DNA from 2 places in the Lactobacillus melliventris genome. Region 2 is predicted to be linked to the other one. Evidence: riboswitches for the same ligand, from Rfam matches in the RefSeq annotation. Region 2 holds a riboswitch; the other holds the start of a gene.

Region 1 (4,205 bases), on a different contig from region 2:
GCTTCAATTGAACAATAATATTAATATCATCGATTGGAACGCCGTCAACGCCTAGACCATCAATGATTGTCTAGGTTTGCGGCATAGTGGTAGTCAGGCCTTCAAAGCGTGAGTTAGTGAAGACTAATTTGGTTAGATTGGTTTTGGCAAAGCGTCTATTTTTTTCAGGCGTTAGCCTGAATTTGTCTTCATACTTCAATTGATTTATCCTGCTTTCTACTCTAATTCAAGGCCTTCATCTTGATCAAACTCCTGCTGCTCTTTGTTCTGTTGTTCAGCGTATTTTTGGGCAAGTTCGGCTTGGCTAAGTGTCTTTCCAGCACTTTGCTGCGAGGCTAGTACTTGGAACGCCCGATTGCGGCTGGGGGTGTTCTCAACTTTAATCAGTTTAGCAATTTTGTCAACGTTAGCTTCATTTTGCGCTTCAATCATCTCTTTGTTTCTTCGCGGATAGTCAATTACTTGGCCATGATTAGCCGCGTATGCAGAAAGAAAAACTTTGCAGCTACGGCCGTTGCCCTCTCTAAACGGGTGCATGAAATTAATTGCGTCTAGCAGCTCAGCATAGTCTTTGTTAGCCAAAGGCTTGCCCGCGGGGTGCTTGTGCAGCATGTTATTAATATCTTTTTCGGCAAAATCGAATCTGGTATGATCAAAAAATTCATACCCGTTTTTATTGAAATTGCCGGGGCGATATTTACCGGCCCAATCGTATAGTTCACCAAATAAGAATTGGTGTACCTTCTTAAGGTCTCCGATATCGTTTATTTGGGGCTTTTTTTGCAACAAGAACAAAGCATTCCGAGCGGATAGCTCATATTCCTTTTTCTCTAACTCCTTTGAGTCATGGATATGGAGCTTATTTTTTAGGACGCCATTTGAATACAAGGTTTCACTAATCCAATCACTCATTATCCTTGCCCCAAATTTCTTCAAAGCGCTCAGCCACTACTGGATCAGGCTGGATAGCTTCATCAAATAATTCCTGGATATCTGATTCTGTAGGATTCCACCCTTCCAGGTGGTTGACTTCCACGACAGTTCTAATTTGTTGGTAAATTTCTTTATTAGCAATGAAAACGCCTTGGATAGTCTGCGTTTCATCGTTTATATCTAAAATATATGGTTGTGTTTCTAGCATATTGAGTAAATCTCCTGGCTTCTCTTTAAGTGCGATTGCAAAGGCATTAAGGACCCTAATTGACCAGGTCTCAATTGGTTTAACAATTGAGTTTCTTAAAGTACTAAGTGGGACGTTGCTGGCCTCAGCGACTTTAGCGACGCTTATATTTTTGCTTTTGAGTAGTTTAACGATTGTTGCACTCATTTTAAAACCTCCAATATCTGTACTTATATTATACCATATTTAATCACTTTTATAGTGATATATGGTAAAAAGAGATATTAGATTTTAAAGTAGTGCTATTCAAGTTCTATACCTGTGGATTGCATTACCTGCTTATTGGAAATCACAACACTATCTGTTTTGTCTTTATTTAATTGTATCTCCGCTTAGTAGAATTTTCTTGTTTTTTACTATTAACTAGCACATCGTTCCAATCTTTACCAATAGTTTTGGCAGGCTGTAAATTGCATTTATCAAATCAAGTAGGGTATTCAACTTAAAATTACAATTTCCGATTTGCATTATTACAAAATAAAAGTACTTTTTGCAAAAGTTACTTCCAATCTTGTTTTTCATAAGCCATCTGCCAAAACTGCAATTCATAATAGCTGCTGCGTACAAATGCAGTTTGCATTTGCTCAAGTTCTTCATTAGTGGCACTTTCAGCCAAAGAATTGGTTAAATGCAGCATTTTGGCTACATTGGCGCCATACCAATCGCCATCATAAGTATCAATCCACTCCTGATAATAAGAAACCGGTGAACCTTTTTCTGCCATTTTTTGGCCAATTTCCTGATAGAGCCAGTAACATGGTAAAAGTGCTGCGACCGCTGCTTTAACACCAGATCGCTTTAATGTCATATGCATATGGTTAACATAGTTATAAGCTGTTGGCGCCACTGGAGTTGCAGCAATTTCAGTCGCAGTTATGTTTAATTCTTCAAAAAAATGGCCGCGCACTGATATTTCAACGTCTTTCAAGTCTTGTGCCCCTGCCAGTAAAAATTCCTTTACTTCCTGATTATCCGTTTTTGCTGCAATTAATTCATGCAACTTGCTAAATTCTCTTAAATAATAGCGATCCTGCAACAAGTAAAATTTAAAAGTGGCAATCGGGAGTTCGCCACTTTGTAGTTCCTTAATAAAGGGATGCACCATACTTTTATGCCACAATGCCGTTCCTGCTTCGTGCAGCTCATCCGTAAATTTCATATTTGCTTTCCTCCAAATTAAATAACTGTTAATTATTACTAACTACACTTTATTCAAAATTAACTATAATCACTATGCTTTTTTTGCTTTTTAGCATATTTTTAATAATAGCTAAAATACTAGTACTTATGGCGTATACAGATAGCATCTTTATTAACCCAGCATTGTAATCAATAGTATAATACGCTATAATTGAAAGCGATAACACGAGGGGTGCCTTTTTGGCTGAGATGAAAGTATTTCAGACCCTTTGAACCTGTAAGCTAATACTTGCGTAGGAACGTGTCAAAAACGCTTAAGCTTTGGCATTTCCACGTGCCAAGGCTTTTTTATTAATCAAAATTTTTCAAAAACATTTAGTCGGGAGTAATAAAATGCAGTTAGACTTATTAGATAAATTACGAGCGCAAAATCCGGTTATTTTTAACATCGCCAATTTTGTGACAGTTCAAGACGTGGCCAATGCTGTCAATGCTATTGGTGCTTCGCCAATTATGAGCAATGAAGTCGCTGAAGCTGAAGAAATAGTGCGAATGGCTTCCGCGGTGGCAGTTAATATTGGCTGTTTAACTAAAGAGCAAATCAATCATATTAAAAAAGTGGAAGATTTAGCACGCCAATACAATAAGCCGATAGTGTTTGATCCTGTTGCGGTTGGTGCAGTCGAATATCGCTACAAAATCGCAGATAAGCTTTTATGGGATTTTCATACCAGTATTATTCGCGGCAACATTGGTGAAATCGCTGCACTAGGTGACTTCAACTGGAATTCAAAGGGCATCGATGCAGGTTCCGGCTCTGGTAATATTGATGATATTGCTATGAAAACTGCTCAGAAATATCATTGTACGGTCATTGCCAGCGGTCCTACAGATACAATTAGTGATGGTAAAAGACTGGCTCATGTTCACAACGGCTCACCACTTTTTAAAACTCATGTGGGCTCAGGTGATATGTTGTCCAGTATTGTCACAGCTTTTACCGCAGTCACTGATGATCCGTTTGAAGCGGCTCAAATAGGTGCTTTAGTTTTCAGTTGTGCAGGGCAAATGGTTGTCCAAGATCATCCCGGTGTTGGACCAGGTACTTTTGGCATGTATCTCATGGATTATTTGTACAAAGTAACAGTCGCTGATATTAAGCAAATTGCTGATTTTGATTAAGGACCTTCATGATGACAGAAAAAATTAATTCTTTTCCCCAGGTTTTAACTATTGCCGGAACAGATTCAGGTGGTGGTGCCGGGATCATGGCTGACCTAAAAACTTTTCAAATGCAAAAGGTATTTGGAACAGCTGTTGTAGTAGCAGTGACAGCACAAAACACTTTGGGCGTCCAAAAATCTTTTTTACTGCCACTGGAAATGGTTGACGCCCAATTCGCATCTCTAGCAGAAGATTTTCATATTCGTGCTTGTAAAACGGGAATGTTGGGCGATGCAGCTCATGTTCACCAAGTTGCACTTAACCTGCAAAAGTATGACTTTGGCCCTGTTACCATAGATCCCGTGATGATTGCTAAGGGTGGGGCTCCATTATTAAGTCAAGATGCTGTTGCCACCGTTAAAAATGAACTACTGCCTTTAGCCGATCTAATCACACCTAACTTACCAGAAGCAGAAACTTTAACTGGCATCAAGGTACAAAATCAAAGTCAATTTCCTGAATTAGCCCATAAACTACAAAACATGGGTGTTAAAAATGTACTAATTAAAGGTGGGCACACTAATAGCGCAGAAGTAAAAGATTATGCTTTATTTGCCGATGGTACTGATCTTTGGGTCAGCAGTTCCAGAGTACATACTAAACGCACTCACGGCACCGGTGATACTTTAGCTGCAGCAATTACGGCGCAGCTAGCTTTAGG
Region 2 (4,205 bases):
CACTTTTTTTAACAGGAACAGCTGCAATGACAGAACGCTTGGCATTTTCGCGGTAACCATGGGATGCCATACCTTGAGCTAAATTTTCTGCAGAATTCAGAGCAACTAAGATAGCTTTAAAGTAAAGAACTGGCGACCAAAAGCTTAAATATACTCCCCGCATCATGCCAGCAGTACGAATTTGCTTAACAGCCTCTTTCATTCGGGGAACGATATTAAGAGCAGCTAAAACTCCATAAGCAAACTTGCTGGGCAAATGAAAATTTTGTTCAAAAGAGCGGGCAAATTCTGTAGCAGTAGTGTCTATTGAAACGCAGTAGATAGTCAAAGTATAAACGTAAATTCGACTAGATAAGCTTAGTGCGTTCTGTAAGTTGGGCTGTGGCGAGAACCAGTATAAAGTCGCAAAAACTGTAAAAGCGGCAATTAAAGGCATTAGTAGAGTTAAAAGCAAATTGCTTAATTTAATGTGTTTGTAAATTAAATAGACCAATGCCAAGAATATGATTAAGAGGTTTGTTAGTAAACTTGATTTCAGTGATATTTCTACAGAAATAATCAGAGCCAAGATAAATTTAAAACTAGGATTCATGATAGTACCTCACTTGTTCGTGTAAGCTAGATGCTGGTCTTTAAAAATAAGGTGAAAGTCACACCAATCAGCTAAATTTCTTAACTCATGACTGATAATTAAAAGCGTTTGCTTCCGTGCTTTCTGACTCTCTCTTAATAAAGACATCACTTTGACAGCGGAGTCTGCATCCAGGCCGTTAAGTGGTTCGTCAATTAACAATACATCCTGATCTGAAATCAACATTAACAAGATTTGCAGTTTCTTTTGTTGCCCACCGGATAATGAATATACGACATGATCAAGCAGTGAATCAAGTTCAAGAGAGGACAACGCAGCAGCTATTTTATCATCAGTAAAATAAGAATTGGTCCGCTTTTTTTTGCTGAGGTTAATTTCATCTGCAACAGAGACATTGATAAACTGGTCAGTTGCATTTTGAAATATTTGGCCTACATGAAGCAAATACTTACGAGTAGGTAATTTATTAATTTCACGGTTGTGGTAGGTGATGCTGCCTGAATAAGGGATCATTTTAGTCAGAGCATTAAAAAGCGAAGTTTTGCCCACACCGTTGGCTCCTGTAATCAGAGTGGTTTTACCAGAGACAATCTTTAACTGTTCCTGCTTTAGAAGTAAACGATTTTGTCTAATCTGAACGTTTTGCAGGGTAAAGCACGACTCCTCAGTCTGCTGCGGTAAGACAAAAGTATAGGAATTAGAATCCGTATTTTTTCGCAACAATTTTTCCTGTTCTGCTTGAGAAAGCTGCACCAGGCGTTTACCCTGAAATTGAAAAAGATTGTCGCAAATTCCTTCATAACCAGCTAGTACATGATCACTTAAAATGATTGTTTTTCCTTGATCGCGCAGATGTGCTAGTTTAGCGATTAAAAACTTGCGGGCAGCGGGATCACAGCTGGCGAAAGGCTCATCAAGTAAAAACAGGTCAACATTCATCGCTATAAGAACAGCCAATGCCACTCTTTGTTGTTCACCACCAGATAATGTGTTAATTTTTTGATCAAGTAAATAATCAATTTGGGTAAACTGAACAGCTTCATTTAACTGCTTTAGATACTGGCCTTTATTAAGGCAGAGGTTTTCCAGTGCAAAAATAATTTCTTCTCGAGGAGTTGCCATAGTAAATTGCTCACTCGCATTTTGAAACATCATAGCAGCCTTTAACCCGCCCAGAGTAACAGTGCCGCTTAATTGTCCCGCAAATTCAGGATATAACTTTGCTATTATTTTCAATAAGGTAGATTTACCACAGCCAGTTGGTCCAACTAACAATGAAAACTGCTTTGTAGGAATATTTAAATTAATGTTTGTTAAAATTTGGTTTTGTTTATCATATGAAAATGTTAGGTTATTTAATTTAATCAATTTAGTTACCAAAAAAATCGTCAGGATAATAGCCTGACGATGTAAAATCTTTCGTTTTCCCTTCGCTGGCATTATCCATAGCAGGTTCTGCGGGTTTAATCTCAGCCTTTACAGGCACCCCGATGTTAAATTTTATTATACAGAAAAGAAAATTAGTTGTCTAGATGCACAAGGAGTTTCCGTTACCCATGTAGCAACAATGATAAAGGTAAAATAACAAAATTATATTAGTAAGATGAAAATTTGCTATATAATAAAACTATATAACTCCAAAATTGTATAAGAGGTGAAAGAAATGGCAGCAGTTAAATTGGAACAATATTTAGCCAGTATCATAGATGCGGCTAGGTCTGATACTAATGAAGTGAAAATAAAACCAGGTAACAGCAACTTTGATTTGTTTATAGCCTTTTTAGAAAATCGTAATACGGGAATTCATCGCTACCAAACAACAGGACTGACTATTCTGTATGAGGCAAAAGGTTCAACTAAAGTGAGAATCAATAGTCAGAATTTTATGCTCAATGATGGTAATATCATCTTTTTACAGAAAAAGAGCAATTATGAAATATTAAAACCTGGTAGTAAAGATATTTTAGTTAAACTCGAATTTGACCCCAATATAGATATTCGGAACTTTTTTGACAATCTAACTGTAATGAATAATTATGAGAAAAAATTGCTTAAAAAAATCAATACTACTTTTGAGCAAAAAAGATTATTAGGGTTAAACGGAACCTTAATGTCAGAATCTGCCCATCTACTTAAAAAGATAATTAATGAATATCTTAATCATGACTTATTTACCCGCAACGCTATCATGGCAGAACTTACTTTGCTTTTCGTTTCTGCTGTCAGAAAGCAAAATTTAACTTCCACTCCAGCAACAAGTCATCAGTTTGCACAGACCGATCTGGAAAAATATATTGATGCCCATTTTACTAACATTACGCTTAATGATGCAGCCAAGCATTTTGGCTTTAATCCTAATTATTTTTCAAGTTTGGTCAAACAAAAAACTGGCAAAAGTTTTGTGGAACATGTCGATGAAAGGCGCATGCTGGAAGCACGAAGTTTACTTGCCCGCCCAGATATTTCCGTCAAAGAGATAATTACCCGTGTTGGTTATAGCGGTAAATCCTTCTTTTATAAGAAGTTCAGTGAATATTATCATGAAACGCCAGTGCAAATGCGTGCAGAGCTATTCAGACAGGCGAATATTAATTTGAAATAAAAAACAACCTTGAACAAGAAGGTTGTTTTTTTACATTTTTTCTAAACGTTTAATTCTGTCTGCTGTTGGCGGATGGCTATCAAACAAATGGGTAAAACTGCGTTTTTTACGCATAGGATCTTCAATATACATTCCAGCGCTACTAGGGTCAGCTTTTTTCATTGGTGCAGAACCGTCAATTTTTTCAAGCGCCGAAATTAGCCCTTGAGGATTGCGCGTTAACTCTACTGAAGAAGCATCAGCAAGGTATTCGCGGTTACGTGACAATGCCATTTGCGCTAAACTGGCACAAATAGGCCCCAAAATTAAGACAAACGCTATAGCTATTACCTTAAAAATGACAACGATAGTGCCACCACTATCATGATCACTATCACGATCATCATCAATCCACCAGATATAGCGGCTGGCGATCCCAGAAAGATAAGAAATGACTCCTACTAGCACTGCCGCAATAGTAGAAACTAAAATATCGTAGTTTCTGATATGAGAAATTTCATGACCCAAAACTCCTTCCAGTTCCTCGCGGTTCATCATATCGAGTAAACCTTGAGTAACTGCAACTGCTGAATGGTTCGGATCCCTTCCCGTAGCAAATGCATTAGGGCTAGCGTCATCAATAATAAATACCCGTGGCATGGGCACACGACCAACTAGTGCCATATCTTGCACAACGTGCCATAACTCTGGATTATCTTGTTCATGAACTTCTTGGGCATGATTGAGGCTCATAACCATGTTGGCCGGATTGGGCAAGACAATTAGCATGTAAATTATACTAAAAATCACTGCAATAACTAAACCTAAAATTGGTCTATCGCTAAAAAGGTAACCCAGTCCCGCACCTACAAGTGCCAAGATAATAACAAACAATCCCATAATACCTACAGTTTTGCGCTTATTGCGGGCAATTTGTTGAAATAACATAAAACTGGCCTAGTATTTAAAACTTAACTTTAGGTACTTCTTTTTCAGATTCACTGGTTTGCAAGTAGTCAACTTTCTTAAAAC

What was found. Region 2 has a riboswitch for thiamine pyrophosphate ahead of ACFQ32_RS09885 (ATP-binding cassette domain-containing protein). Riboswitches for the same ligand answer to the same signal wherever they lie in the genome.
Region 1: another riboswitch for thiamine pyrophosphate. It lies ahead of thiM (hydroxyethylthiazole kinase); the one in region 2 lies ahead of ACFQ32_RS09885 (ATP-binding cassette domain-containing protein).

The regions. Positions count from the first base shown of each region.
Region 1 is NZ_JBHTMT010000002.1:168,487-172,691, reverse strand. It holds gene ACFQ32_RS03560 (hypothetical protein) at 71-199, opposite strand; gene ACFQ32_RS03555 (Fic/DOC family protein) at 217-912, opposite strand; gene ACFQ32_RS03550 (helix-turn-helix domain-containing protein) at 905-1,327, opposite strand; gene tenA (thiaminase II) at 1,680-2,339, opposite strand; TPP riboswitch at 2,539-2,637, shown strand; gene thiM (hydroxyethylthiazole kinase) at 2,714-3,502, shown strand; gene thiD (bifunctional hydroxymethylpyrimidine kinase/phosphomethylpyrimidine kinase) at 3,514-4,205, shown strand, end outside.
Region 2 is NZ_JBHTMT010000010.1:48,359-52,563, forward strand. It holds gene ACFQ32_RS09880 (energy-coupling factor transporter transmembrane component T family protein) at 1-592, opposite strand, end outside; gene ACFQ32_RS09885 (ATP-binding cassette domain-containing protein) at 602-2,032, opposite strand; TPP riboswitch at 2,001-2,092, opposite strand; gene ACFQ32_RS09890 (helix-turn-helix transcriptional regulator) at 2,256-3,194, shown strand; gene htpX (zinc metalloprotease HtpX) at 3,225-4,121, opposite strand; gene ACFQ32_RS09900 (LemA family protein) at 4,138-4,205, opposite strand, start outside.